DNA from 2 places in the Microbacterium sp. NPDC008134 genome. Region 1 is predicted to be linked to the other one. Evidence: predicted binding sites of a transcription regulator. Region 1 holds the regulator's gene; the other holds the start of a gene.

The links. Region 1 encodes HrcA, which represses chaperone genes, less so after heat shock. Its sites were predicted from a motif close to TTNGCACTCGNNNNNNNCGAGTGCNAA; they were not measured.
Region 2: groES (co-chaperone GroES) is a predicted target of HrcA. The motif match lies at 3,290-3,316, and genes of this name have one in related genera.

What each region holds. Positions count from the first base shown of each region.
Region 1 covers NZ_JBIBHO010000001.1:2,006,410-2,013,713, forward strand. The annotation lists gene ACFY9N_RS09565 (16S rRNA (uracil(1498)-N(3))-methyltransferase) at 1-69, opposite strand, end outside; gene dnaJ (molecular chaperone DnaJ) at 73-1,188, opposite strand; gene hrcA (heat-inducible transcriptional repressor HrcA) at 1,225-2,259, opposite strand; gene ACFY9N_RS09580 (carboxylesterase/lipase family protein) at 2,362-3,783, shown strand; gene hemW (radical SAM family heme chaperone HemW) at 3,798-5,015, opposite strand; gene ACFY9N_RS09590 (DUF1990 family protein) at 5,015-5,668, opposite strand; gene ACFY9N_RS09595 (DUF1990 family protein) at 5,712-6,188, opposite strand; gene lepA (translation elongation factor 4) at 6,191-7,304, opposite strand, start outside.
Region 2 covers NZ_JBIBHO010000001.1:888,507-895,810, forward strand. The annotation lists gene ACFY9N_RS04185 (hypothetical protein) at 1-1,009, shown strand, start outside; gene ACFY9N_RS04190 (hypothetical protein) at 1,006-2,061, shown strand; gene ACFY9N_RS04195 (SAM-dependent methyltransferase) at 2,063-3,262, opposite strand; gene groES (co-chaperone GroES) at 3,403-3,699, shown strand; gene ACFY9N_RS04205 (polysaccharide pyruvyl transferase family protein) at 3,757-5,298, opposite strand; gene rarD (EamA family transporter RarD) at 5,526-6,461, shown strand; gene ACFY9N_RS04215 (ABC transporter substrate-binding protein) at 6,594-7,304, shown strand, end outside.

The sequences.
Region 1 (7,304 bases):
TCCGGTCAGCGACACGAGGTCGCCGGGCCCGGCATCCGACGACGTCTCGACGAGGAAGTGCAGTGCCATGGCTCAGTGCGTGCGGAAGCGGTCGCGAAGCTTGGAGAAGAGCCCCTGCTGGAACTGCGCGAGCTGCGGGCCCGGAGCCTTGGCCTTCTTCGCGAAGTCCTCGATGAGCGCCCGCTGCGCGGAGTCGAGCTTCGTCGGGGTCACCACCTGCACGCCGACCCGCAGGTCGCCCCGCTGCGATCCGCGCAGCGGAGTGATGCCGCGTCCCTTGATCGTCAGCACATCGCCGGACTGCACGCCGGCGCGCACCTCGAGATCCACCGCACCGTCGAGACCCTGGATCGAGGTCTCCGTGCCGAGGATCGCATCGGTCATCGACACCTCGAGAGTCGCGAGCAGATCGTCGCCGTCACGGCTGAACGCCGCGTGCGGGTTGACCGTGACCTCGACGTAGAGGTCGCCGTTCGGGCCGCCGGCTTTGCCGACCTCGCCCGAACCGGGAAGCTGCAGGCGCAGCCCGGTCTCGACGCCCGCGGGAATGTCGAGCGACACGGTGCGGCGCGAGCGCACGCGCCCCTGGCCGCCGCACGTTCCGCACGGGTACGGGATGGTCGTGCCGTAGCCCTCGCACGTGCCGCAGGGCTGCGAGGTCACGACGTTGCCGAGCAGGCTGCGCACCGTGCGCTGAACGTGACCGGAACCGCCGCAGATGTCGCAGGTGACCGGTGAGGTCCCCTCCTGGCAGCAGGATCCCTGGCACGTCTCGCAGAGCACCGCGGTGTCGACCTCGATGTCGCGGTGGGCGCCGAAGACGACGTCGCCCAGATCGAGGTTCACCCGGACCAGTGCGTCCTGACCGCGCTCGCGACGGGACCGGGGGCGCGCACGCCCACCGCCCTGACCGGCGCCGAAGAACGTCTCGAAGATGTCGCCGAACCCGCCGAAGCCTCCACCGAAGTTCCCGGAGGCGCCGTCTCCCCCGCCCATGTCGTATCGGCGACGGGAATCGTCGTCGCTGAGCACGTCGTACGCGTGCGTGACGAGCTTGAACTTCTCGGCGGCCTCCTCGCCCGGGTTCACGTCCGGGTGCAGCTGGCGCGCCAGGCGCCGATACGCCTTCTTGATCTCGTCGGTGGAAGCGTCCCGGGACACCCCGAGAACCTCATAGTGGTCGGCCACGTTCGCCTTTCTGCGTCGTTCTTCGTCGACGGCCGCTCAGCGGCTCGTCTCGTCTTCGTCGAGCATCCGCGTCAGGTAGCGGGCCACGGCCCGCGCCGCCGCGAGATTGCTCGGATAGTCCATGCGCGTCGGTCCCATCACACCGACTCGAGCCGTGCCGCTGGGGGCGGCGTAGTTGCTCGCCACGATCGAGGCCTCGCCGAGGCCGAACGAGGCGTTCTCGGTTCCGATGCTCGCGGCGAGACCGTGCTCGTCGGTGACCATCTCGCTCATCAGACGCAGGAGCGTCACCTGCTCCTCGATCGCCTCGAGCAGCGGATGGATGCTCCCGCGGAAGTCCTGCTCGCGACGGGCGAGCGTCGCGGCGCCCGCCATCACCAGGCGCTCCTGACGGAACGTGCCCAGCTCATCGACGATCACGGCCGCGAGTGCCCGCAACGCCGCCTCTCCCGGTGCGGCTTCGGGCGACGCGAGAAGCGTCTGCAGGCGCTCGGCCGCGTCGCTGACCGCCTGCCCGGTGAGCAGGGCGGAGAGTCGTGCGCGGAGCATGATCGTGTCGCTCTGGTCGATCTCGATCGGCAGCGGCGTCATCCGCTGCGAGACGCCACCGGCGTCGGTGACGAGCACGACGAGCATGCGGGTCGGGGCGAGCGGCACGAGTTCGATGTGCGTGAGGTGCGCGCGGGCGAACGACGGGTACTGCGCGAGCGCGACCTGACCGGTCAGCTGCGTCAGCACTCGCACGGTGCGCACCATCAGGTCGTCCAGATCGCTCGGCGCCGCCAGGAACGACTCGATCGCGGTGCGCTGCGCGGACGAGAGCGGGCGCAATTGGGCGAGATGGTTGACGAAGACGCGGTACCCCTTGTCGGTGGGCACCCGGCCCGATGACGTGTGCGGCGCGGTGATGAGCTCCTCGTCCTCGAGAAGCGCCATGTCGTTGCGGATCGTGGCCGCGGAGACCCCGAAGGAGTGACGGTCGACGATGGAACGGCTGCCGACGGGTTCGTGGGTCTCGACGTAGTCCTGCACGATCGCGCGGAGAACCTGGAGTCCTCGCTCTGTGACCATCGCCCTTCCCTTCCGTTGGCACTCGGACGTTCAGAGTGCCAATCCTACCCCGCCCGCGGCGTCTCTCGTCGGAGGTCGGGCCGCCGGCCTAGGATGACGACCATGACCGCCCCCACCGTCGAGCTGTCCACCGGAGTCGTCGAGGGATCGAGCGAGGGCGGGATCTCCCGGTTCCTCGGCATCCCCTACGCCGCGCCACCCTTCGGCGAGAACCGGTTCCGGGAACCGCAACCGGTGACGCCGTGGACCGGCGTGCGATCCGCCACGGCCTTCGGACCCACGGCACCGCAGCTGCCCTATCCCGGTGCGATCGGCGAGTTGCTCGGATCGGTGCGCATCGCCGGCGACGACATCCTCACCGCCAACGTCTGGGCCCCGACGGATGCCGACGACGCACCCGTGCTGGTGTGGGTCCACGGCGGCGCGCTGGAGCGCGGCACCGCGGCCCTTCCGCTCTACGACGGCGCGGGGTTCGCGGCCGCGGGGATCGTGTTCGTGTCGATCAACTACCGTCTCGGGTCGGAGGGCTTCTCGGTGCTCGACGACGCCCCGCGCAACCTCGGTCTGCGCGACGCGGCGGCGGCTCTCGAGTGGGTGCACCGCGAGATCGGCGCATTCGGAGGCGGCCCCGCGCGGATCACTCTGATGGGCGAGTCCGCCGGCGGCGCGATCGTCGCGGGCCTCCTCGCCCGCGACGAGTCGCGCGCCCTCGTCGCGCGTGCGATCATCGAGTCCGGCCCGCTCGAGGCCCAACCGCCGCAGAAGGCGGGGCGGGCCACCGCAGCCCTCGCCAAGAGGCTCGGCATCCGCACCGATCGTGCGTCGTTCGCCGCGGTGCCTCCCGAGGAACTTCTCGAGGCGCGTCGAGCGCAGTCCGCGGGCTCATCGCCGCTGGGTGGAGCGCCGGGATTCCAGTTCGCGATCGATCCCGAGAGCCTTCCGCACTCGCCTCACGAGGTGCTGCCGACGATCGACACGCCTCTGCTGATCGGCAGCAACACGGATGAGTACCGCCTCTGGTTCACTCCCGAGACCCTCGCCGAGATCCGTCCCCTCAAGCTCCTCATCGCGCGGCTGGCCCTCGGCATCCCGCGCCGCGCCGTGTCGGAGTACCGGAAGGCTTTCCCCGACGCGTCCACCGGCGAGATCTTCGGACAGCTCGCGACCGACATCATGCTGCGTGCGCCGCTGTCCCGCGCGGCACGTGCGCGCCCCGCCCTCACGTTCGTCTACGAATTCGCCTGGCCGAGCCCCGTGCGCGATCTGCGCGCCGCGCACGCCCTCGAGCTCGGATTCGTCTTCGACCGCCTGTCGGCCCCCGAGGCGCAGCGACTCGCGGGCGCCGATGCCCCTCAGGCTCTCGCCGATGAGATGCACGCCGCCTGGATCTCGTTCGTCACGACCGGTTCACCCGGCTGGTCGGCGTACGGCGTGGATCGCACGACACGGGTGTTCGATACGACGAGCGGCACGCTCCCCCAGCGACGCACCGCCGGGTTGGATCTGCTCCCGATCCGAACCTGAACGGCCTCTCGCCGTCAGTCGGTGAGCTCGCGCACCACGGCGTCGGCCAGAAGGCGCCCGCGCAACGTCAACCGCACCCGCCCCTGGACGGCGGCTCGAGCGTCGACGAGACCGTCGGCGATGAGTCCCGCGACGTTCGGACGATTGCCCGCAGGCAGGTCGGCGACGGCGATGCCCTCGGCCAGGCGGCTCTGCAGCAGCACCCGTTCGAGCATCCGCGCATCCTCGTCGGGACGCTCGGTTCCCGCGGCTGGTGAATCGGATGCCGACAACCGCTGCGCGTACGCCGCCGGATGCTTGACGTTCCACCAGCGGAGTCCGGCGACGTGGCTGTGCGCGCCGGGGCCGAAGCCCCACCAGTCACTCCCCCGCCAGTACGCGAGGTTGTGGCGCGATCGCTGCGATTCACTGCGGGCCCAGTTGCTCACCTCGTACCACTCGAAGCCGGCCGCGTCGAGACGGCGATCGGCGAGCTCGTACATGTCGGCCTGCAGGTCGTCGTCGGGAGTCGGCACCTCGCCGCGACGGATCTGCCGGGCGAGTTTCGTGCCGTCCTCGATGATGAGCGCGTAGGCGGAGATGTGGTCGGACTCGAGCTCGAGGGCGGCATCCAGCGACGCCTCCCAGTTGGCGAGCGACTCACCCGGTGCGCCGTAGATCAGGTCGACGCTCACGGCGAGACCCGCATCCTTCGCTGCGGCGACGGCCGTGCGCACGTTGTCGGGGTCGTGCGTGCGATCGAGCGCGGCGAGCACGTGCGGCACCGCCGACTGCATGCCGATCGACAGACGTGTGACACCGGCATCCGCGAGAGTCCGGGCGACCTCCGGGGTCACCGTGTCGGGGTTCGCCTCGACCGTGACCTCGGCGCCCTCGGCCAGGCCGAAGGCAGAGACCGCGGCGCCGAGCATCCGCGCGAGGTCGCCGGCCGGGAGCAGTGTGGGCGTTCCGCCGCCGAAGAAGACCGTGTCCATCGGGCGCAACGCGCCGGCCTCGCCGAGCACCCGCCGCGCGAGGTCGATCTCGGCGAGGAGGGTCGAGGCGTAGTCCTCCTGGCGGGCGCCGCGCAGCTCACTCGAGGTGTAGGTGTTGAAGTCGCAGTATCCGCACCGCACCCGACAGAACGGGATGTGGAGGTACGCGGAGAACGGGACGGAGGGATCGATCGGCAGATCGGCCGGCAGACGGCCGTCGGAGGGAGCGGGATCGCCGAGAGGAAGGGGCCCCGCCATCAGAGGGGGGTCGCGTAGAGCGGAGAGATCGCCCGGAGATAGCGGGCGAAGAGCTCGCGACGGCGACGCTTCACGAGCGGCGGCACCGTGCGGTACAGCAGGGAGTTGGGAGCGTCGAACGCGCGCACTGTGAACCAGACCTCGTCGTTGTCCTCGCGCCAGTCGACGTCGAACGACTCCTCACCGCTGACGACGGACCCGCCGACCGTGCCGAGCACGAACCCGATGCGCCGGGCCTCCTCGGTGACCGAGATCACGCGCAGCTCGGCATCCGCCCGCATGCCCGACAGACGACCGCGCACGCGCAACGTCATCCCCGGGCCGACGAGCGGCGTTCCCTCGGCGTCGTAACGGGGCTCGACATCGCGCTTGCTGGGGGCGATCGGGTTGCCTTCGGCATCGAAGCTCACCCCGGCGTAGGCCGGACCGGAAGCGGGACGCACGTCTTCGATCGCGAGTCCGGCCGCGCGCTGCGCCGTCCACGACAGCAGCGCCTCACCGGCGGTCTGGAACCGCTCCGCACCGGAGCCGATGCGCCAGGACTCCTCCGCCGGGAAGCTGCGCTCCGGCGGGTACTGCATCAGATCGGGCGCGTGGGTGGCACCCACGGCCGCATAGTCCACCGTGTCGTCTCGGAAGTTCCCGCGCCGCATGACATCCAGCCTACTGTCGGTTGCCTGGACGAACACCCCGTGATCAGTGCGCGGCGTCCGCCTCGGCCGCGACGATACGCGTGTAGCGGGCGTGGGTGCGGCGCTGCATCAGGCGCAGAGCGGGCGACAGCAGCCACCACACGACGGTCGAGGGTCGCGAGATCGACCGCGCGGTGAAGACGCCGTCGTCGAGCACGAACGACTCCTCGCCGTAGATCGGATGCCCGGGGCGCGTCTCGTACCCGAAGCCCCGCTCATCGGCCCAGACGACCCGGATCGGCTCGGTGAAGCGGATGCCGAGAACGCGCTTCGCCAGCGTGCCTTCGTTGCCTGCGACCGGCGCGGCGGTCGGTCCGTCGAAGCCCGCCCGCCGCTTGAACTCCCAGGAGCCGATCAACGCACGCACGGCACCCTGCGCCTCCGGCGCGACCGCGATGCTGCGCTCGGACAGTCGCATCCCGGCCGGGACGTCGACGATCGGATGCCGCGTCATCCCGCGCGCGTACCGCGGGAGCGTCATCGCTACTTCTTGTCCTTGCCCTCGACGTCTCCCGAGAGTGCGGCGATGAACGCCTCCTGGGGGACCTCGACGCGGCCGACCATCTTCATGCGCTTCTTTCCCTCCTTCTGCTTCTCGAGGAGCTTGCGCTTACGGGTGATGTCACCGCCGTAGCACTTGGCGAGCACGTCCTTGCGGATCGCGCGGATCGTCTCGCGAGCGATGATGCGCGCACCGATCGCCGCCTGGATCGGCACCTCGAACTGCTGGCGCGGGATGAGCTTGCGCAGGCGCTCGGCCATCATCGTGCCGTAGGCGTACGCCTTGTCGCGGTGGACGATCGAGCTGAACGCGTCGACCTTGTCGCCCTGCAGGAGGATGTCGACCTTCACGAGGTCGGCCTCCTGCTGTCCGGCGGGCTCGTAGTCGAGCGAGGCGTAGCCCTGCGTCTTCGACTTGAGCTGATCGAAGAAGTCGAAGACGATCTCGCCGAGCGGCATCATGTAGCGCAGTTCGACGCGCTCCTCGGAGAAGTACTCCATCCCCAGCAGGGAGCCACGACGCGACTGGCAGAGTTCCATGACCGTACCGACGTAGTCCTTCGGGAGCAGGATCGCGGTCTTGACGATCGGCTCCGACACCGAGCCGATGCGGCCGTCGGGGTACTCGCTCGGGTTCGTGACCGTCACCGTCTCACCCGTGTCGGAGGTGAGCACCTCGTAGATCACGCTGGGCGCGGTGGTGATGAGGTCGAGACCGAACTCGCGCGACAGGCGCTCGGTGATGATCTCAAGGTGCAGCAGGCCGAGGAAGCCGCAACGGAATCCGAAGCCGAGGGCGACCGAGGTCTCCGGCTCGTACTGCAGGGAGGCATCGGAGAGCTTGAGCTTGTCGAGTGCCTCGCGCAGCTCGGCGTAGTCGCTGCCGTCGATCGGGTAGATGCCCGAGAAGACCATCGGCTTCGGGTCGGTGTATCCCGCCAGCGCGTCGGTCGCGGGCTTGCGCGCAGACGTGACCGTGTCACCGACCTTCGACAGGCGGACATCCTTCACGCCGGTGATGAGGTAACCCACCTCACCGACGCCGAGGCCCTTGGTCGGGATCGGCTCGGGGCTCGACACCCCGATCTCGAGCGCT
Region 2 (7,304 bases), 1.1 Mb from region 1:
GGGAGCTCTGACCGCCGACGAGAGCCGACGGCTCTCGGAGCTGGACGCGAAGCGCGCAGCGAGGTCGGATGAAGACGTTCCGACCGGTGGCGTGGCCGCGCCGCGCGAGGACGCAGTCGTTGCGCGGGACGACCGGATGCGGAACGAGCCGTCGCCGACCGTGGAATCGGCATCGACGCCCGCATCGGCGCCCGCATCGTCCCCGGCATCCGCTCGTCGGCTGCGCTGGCCGTGGATCGCGGCTGCTCTCCTCGTCGTCTTCGCACTCGGCGCGACCGCCGGGTGGCTGCTGTCGCGCCCGTCGGAGCACGAGGTGGAGCTCTCCCCGGTGCAGGCGGCCTGGCAACAGGAACTCATCGACGGTGGCGAGTTCGACGACGGCTCGATCCGGGCGATGACGGTCGAGGACGGGATGGTGATCTGGGCGGCGACACAGCATCGCGGGCTGACCACGTGCCTCGTGCTGGGTGACGCCGAGGAGCGCGTACCCTCATGCATCCCGACGGAGATCGTGCGTTCCTCGGGCTTCGACACCGTGCGCACGGTCGATGCGGACGGTGAGCTGAAGCGGCAGGTGTCCGCACGCCTGTTCCTCACCCCGGAAGACGAGCCCGCCGTCATCGCGGGGAGCTTCCTCATGGCTCCCCCGGATGAGCTCGGCATGTCGTACCGCGATGCGAGCGAGGCGGCCACGGCGGAGGAACTCGTCGAGCGCGGTCTGGAGCGCAGCAGCGTCTGGGTCGTCGGCTACGACGGGGAGAAGCCGGTCTGGACCGGCATCAAGGAATCGACCGGCCAGACCTGCCTCGTCTACGACACGTCCCACTCCGAGTCCGAGCCGATGCTGTTCTGCGAGGAACTCACGGCGATCGGAACAGGTCAGCGGGGGATCGGATACGAAAGCGTCGATGAGAACACGGGCGAGACGACCTCGCTCATGTTCACCTACGGGGAAGGCCCGTCCTACCTGCAGATCACGCGCGCCCCCGCACCGGGAGGCGCGGAGTGAGCGCCGAAGACGAACTCCGTGCCCTGCAGCGCAAGGCTTACGGCCGCACGGGCGACGTGACGCGAGCCGAGGCCGACCGCCTGCGCGAACTGCAACAGGCCCGTCCCGGTGTCAGCGCGGAGCCCGCGGCGCCCGCAGACGCGATCGCAGATCCCCACGCGGACTCCGTCGAGGTCGAACCGGCAGAAGAGTCGGATGCCCCGGAGGAGGGTCCCGCCGAGGAGCGGGAACCGGTGGCGGTCCCGGGGGTGCGCGCCGTCTTGCGCCGACACTGGCGGTTCATCGCCGTCTGCTCTGTGCTGCTGCTCGCGCTGGGCATCGGCGTGGGGTGGGTCGTGTTCGCGCCGCCGTCGGATGCGATCGCACTCACCGCGGAGCAGCAGGAGCGGCGCGCACTCCTCGAAGTCGAGTCGGACTTCGACCCCGGCACATTGCGCGCGGTGGGGAAGGACGATGATTCGGGTGCCATCGCCTGGCTCGGCACCAAGGGTGAGGGCGATCTGACCTGTGCCGTGATCGATGTCGACGAGGCGACCCAGTCGCAGTGCCAGCGCTCGTCGGACTTCGAGGACTTCGGCATCAACGTCTCGGTGATGCTCGCCGGGGAGGTCGTCGACGACGTGACCGCGACGTTCTCGACGATCAACGCCTACATCGTGCGCGCCACCGACGGGCGCCCGATCGCGTCGATGCAGCAGTGGGACTCGTCGTCGTCGATCCTCGCGCAGTTCGTGGGCGACGAGCGCGCGCGAGCCGAGGACCTGGTCGCGCAGGGCTTCGAGATGAATCTGAGCGTCGTCGGCTACTTCCAGGAGAAGCCGGTCTGGATGGCGAATCGATACGGAGAGACGGTCGAGCCCGAGACGTGCCTGATCGTCGACGCCGGTCAGAGCGACCCCGTGTGCCTCCCGTCGACGGCGGCGATCGAGGACGGGGTGTCGGTGTTCGTGTCGGACGACGGATCGGGCTCCGGGCCCGGTGCGGCACTCACTCTCGCGTTCACGGCGAGTCAGATGCCGTTCCTGACGATCACCGCCTCGGGGACCGGCTGACCTACTCCGCGGCGGGAACGCGATCGGCGAGGATCGCGCGGCGCTGATCTGCCATCCGCACCAGGATCAGCGTGGCCGCACTGCTGCCCCGCAGCGTGAGCTTCTTGCGGAACTGCGCCGGGTCGATGTCGACCCCGCGCTTCTTGATCTCCAGGGTTCCGATGTCGTGCGCTTTCAGCACGGCGTTGATCGCCTTCGGGTTCGCCGGCATCGTCTCCCGTACCCGGAACGACTGCACGAACGGGCTGGTGAGCGCGGCATCCGAGGTCAGGTACGCGATCTTCGCGTCGAGCATGCCGGCGTCGAGGCTGCGGGCGACGTCACCGATCAGGCGGGCGCGGATGACCGCTCCGTCGGGCTCGTGCAGGAAGGCGCCGAGCGGGCGCACGTCGGCGTCGACGGCATCGGCGCCGGCGGTGAGCTCGTGCGAGCGCTCGCCGCGGATCACGAGCGCGGCGCGGCGGACGCCCTCGCGGGCCAGCGCGCGGGTCCACAGCACGAGCTCGACGACGCTGCCGTCGGCGCTGACCCACTGGGCTTCGGCATCCGCCGGCAGTGCATCGCGATCGTGCGCGGGGCCGAGCTTGATCCCGGTCGGCACGCGGGAGGCGAGGTCGAACGCCCAGTCCAGGGAGGGAGAATAGTCGTCGGGTGACACGCGGCGGGTCTCGCTGTGCCCGGCCGTGCGGCGGGCGGGGTCCATCCACACCGCATGGCGGCCGTCGAGATCGGCGCTCTCGGCTGTTCCGTGCTGCACGGTCGCGCTCGCGCCGAAGGGGGCGAGGTTGTACGCGGCGATCGCCGCAGTGACCGGATCGGCGTCGACCGCGAGCACATCGAGACCGGCACCCGCGAATGCGAGGGCATCGCCGCCGATCCCGGAGCCGAGGTCGGCGACACGCGTCAGCCCGGCGCTGCGCATGCGCTGGGCGTGGCGAGCGGCGACCCCGAGGCGCGTGGCCTGCTCGAGACCCGCGCGGGTGAACAGCATCCGCTCGGCGAACGGTCCGAACTTGGCTCCCGCCTTCGCGCGCAGGTGCGCTTGACCGACCACGGCCGATACGAGCTCGGGCGAGTGGCCGTCGGCCCGCAACCGCGACACCGCACGTGTGACCTCGTCCGTCGAATCGATGCGGCCGAGCGCATCCAGCAGCTCCAGACCGACCGGGGTCAGCAGCGCTTGCAGCTCAGACATCTCCACCCGCACAGCCTACGCGGGCGGCGGGCGCTGGCACTCGCGTTGCATGAGTGCCAGCGGAGCGCCTACACTGGCGTTAGCACTCTCGGGTTGAGAGTGCGAACAAGTCTTTCGTGTCAGCGTCAAGAAAGAAGAGGTAGACCGTGTCGGTTTCCATCAAGCCGCTCGAGGACCGCATCGTCATCAAGCAGGTCGAGGCCGAGCAGACCACCGCGAGTGGCCTGGTCATCCCCGACACCGCCAAGGAGAAGCCCCAGGAGGGCGAGGTCGTGGCGGTCGGCCCCGGTCGCATCGACGACAACGGCAACCGCGTTCCGCTCGACGTCGCCGTCGGCGACCGCGTGCTCTACAGCAAGTACGGCGGCACCGAGGTCAAGTTCGGTGCGGACGAGTTCCTCGTCCTGTCGGCTCGCGACGTCCTGGCGGTCGTCGTCCGCTGATCCAGCGTTCCTGAAAGGGGGCCCGGATGCTTCGGCATCCGGGCCCCCTTTTCGACGTCAGCGCGTCGTGGTGTCGTCACCACGCCCGCGACGGAGCAGCCACGACGGACGAGGAAGTCGAAGGGCTCGCGCCACGGAGGTCACACGGGATCCGATCCTCCATGACGTGCTCGTTTCGATCTCGTGCAGTCGGGAGCGGAGACTCTCGAGCTCGGTGTGTTCGGCTTCCGCCTTCTTCAGCCGGGTGCGCGCATCGGCGAGTTCGGTCTGGGCGGCCTCTCGGGCCCGACGTTGCTCATCGCGGTCGCCGGCGAGTCGGGCCGCCTCCGCGGATCGTTCCTTCGCGACCGCCGCCGCTCTGGCGTGCTCGCTTTCGAGGCGCATCGCGGCCACCTGGAGTCGTGAGACCTCGTCGAGGCGGACGGAGAGCGGGTCGATTGCGGGGGCGCTGTCGGACTCCGTGAACACGGACAACGCGTCGACCACACTCGCTCGCGCGTCCTCCGCCAGTGCGGCAGCATGTGCGGGATCCGGCTCGTGTGCGAGCGCGGCCGACACCGCCGTCGGCAGGGTCGCGGGCTCGACTCCGAACGGGAAGTCCACGTCCCAGGTCTCTGCGTAGACGTCGACTTTCGGCTTCGCGATGCTGAGGCGCTTCGTGCCGTAGGCGCACGCGAGGATGCGGCCGTGAAGCGAACTGCCGATCCAGAGCGCAGCCGTGGCGATCTCGCGCACACGGTCCTCGATCGAGCGCGCGCCGCTGAGGGCGACGTCCCAGTCCGGTCGCTCGGCCGTGATCCGGCCGATGAGCTGGGTGTACAGCTCGATCGAATCGTGTGCGGGGGCGGAGCCGGCGATGAAGAATCGGAGGGGACGGTCCCCGAGTTCCGCGCAGGCCACGATGGCGGATGTCCAGGCGTCGATGCCGTACGTGCGCACATGCCCCTCCGAGAGCTGGAGCAGCACCGTGTCGTTGCGTGACGCATCGATCGGGAGAACCGACGCGATCGTGTGCACGAGGTCGGGGGCGAGACGATGGGGGATGCCGAGGCGTTCGAGAAGCTCGGCGGACTTCGGGTCCCGGACCGAGATGTAGTCCGCTTCGCGCAGGGCGCTCGTCGCCACGGTCGCACGCCAGGGATTCAGGCCCGCGATTCCGGAGACGCCCACGGAGTTGAGCACCAGACGTGCGCCACGATTGCGGGGGAAAGCGCTCGGGCGCGGCACATACGGCGATTCCATGCGCGCGTTCATGGCCTCGTCGAGGAGTGCGTCCTGTTCGGCGGCGTCGAGCGAGGAAAACCGCTGCCATTCGTCGTCGTCGACGGCCGTCCGGTAGACGTACTCGCGCTGTGTGGCTCCGACCTCGCCGCCGACGGTCCAGATGCCCGCGGCGGGCTTCTCTGCGAGGACGGTGCCGGTCGAGGTGATCCGGCGCCCGAGAAGTGCGGTCATATCGACGGCGATCGGTGCGGTGTACTCGACATCGACGACTTCGCGCGCGAAATGGTCTGCGACGACGAGGAAGAGCAGATCGCCGAGGTTGTCGCGTTCGTAGGCGCCGCACGCGACGACCAGGGGGAGCGGGTGCGGGGGCACGGCACGTCCTTCGGGAGACCGCCGCCGTCGGGTGCGGAGGCGGGGTTGTCCACGAGGAACTCGCGGAATCGCGAGGGATCAGGCGATGACGATCAGTATACCGATCGATACTTTCCGACTGTCGGAGAAATGGTGACATCGGACACGCGGCATCCGATTCCTGCCGAATTCGTCCCGCAGGCCGCGGAACCGCTGGCACGGGCGCGAGGCGGGCATAGGGTTGTGCGGTGAGTTCCGTCCCCCGCGCTTCGTCGAGCCAGACCTCCGGAGTCGCCTACGCGGGCGGCGCCTACCTCCTCTGGGGCGTGCTGCCGCTCTACTTCCTGCTCCTGGTGCCGACGGGGCCCTGGGAGGTGGTCGCCTGGCGGGTGCTGCTGTCGTTCGTCTTCTGCCTCGTACTCCTCACCGTGATGCGCGGCTGGACGGCGTTCCTCGCCATCATCCGGCGGCCGAAGCTCCTCGGGTGGACCGCGCTCGCGGGCCTCCTGATCTACGTCAACTGGCAGGTGTTCCTGATCGGCACTCTGACCGGCAATGTCGTCGAGACGAGCCTCGGATACTTCATCAATCCGATCACCACGGTTCTCCTGGGTGTCTTCGTGTTGCGCGAGCGCATCCGCCGGCTCCAGTGGGCCGCGATCGCCATCGCCTCCGTGGCCGTCATCGTGATCATCGTCGCCCACGGCGAGTCCCCGTGGATCGCGCTCTCCCTCACGGCTTCGTTCGGCCTCTACGGCCTCATCAAGAAGCAGATCGGCCCGGCGGTCGATGCCGTCAGCGGCCTCACCCTCGAATCCTTCTGGTTGATCCCGATCGCCGTCGTGCAGCTCGTCCTGGTCGCGCAGACCCCGGACGGCCTGACGATGGGGGCGAACGGCGCGTGGCACGCGGTGCTGCTGGCGTGTGCCGGGATCGCGACCGCCGTGCCGCTGCTGCTGTTCGCCGCCGGTGCCCGCCGGATCGATCTGACCGTCATCGGGATGATCCAGTTCATCACCCCGATCATGCAGTTCGTCATCGGTGTCGTGTTCCTCCACGAGCCCATGCCTGCCGAGCGCTGGGCCGGTTTCGTGATCGTCTGGATCGCGATCGTCGTGTTCGTGATCGACCTGCTGCTCGCCGCGCGGCGCGGGCGAAGGACCGCTCCCACGCCCCTCGCCTGAATGCGGTATTCCATCGCGTAGCGGATCGTTAACGCACCGAAACACTTGCGACCCCTACGGAGCGATTTCGCGCCCTAGTGTTAGAGCACTCGACTGTGGTCACGTCCACTCTCAGTTACGCAAGGGAGCATTATGAAGGCACTGAAGGGTTCGCGCACCGCGAAGATCTTCGCAGGCATTGCGCTTGTCAGCGCGTCTGCCCTCGTCATCGCGGGTTGCAGCAGCACTCCGTCCGATGACTCGTCCGACGGCGGCGCCCCCGCCACCGATCTCACCCTGAAGCTCGGCTCGCTACTGCCGAAGACGGGTTCGCTGGCGTTCCTCGGACCGCCCATGGAGTCCGGCGTCGGACTCGCGGTCGAAGAGGTCAACGCGGCCGAGGCCGGCATCACCATCGACCTCACCGCCGAGGACGAGGGCGACACCGACACCAAGGCGTACGAGACGTCGATCGAGAAGCTCCGCAACGCGGACGTCAGCGCGATCGTCGGCGCTGCCGCCTCCGGCGTCTCGAAGCTCGTGCTCGACGGCAACGTGAGCGCAGGCATCCTGCAGATCTCGGCCTCGAACACGTCGCCCGACTTCACCGCGTGGGAGGACGACGGACTCTACTTCCGCACCGCCCCCAGCGACCTGCTGCAGGGCGAGGTGCTCGGCAACCTGATCGCCGAGGACGGCGCGAAGACGCTCGGCATCATCTACCAGAACGACGCCTACGGCACCGGCCTGAACGACGCGCTCACCACGACGTTCGAGGGCACCGGCGGCGAGGTCGTCGAGTCGGTCTCGTACAACGTCGGCGACTCGTCGTTCGACGCGCAGGTCGAGTCGATCAAGGCGCAG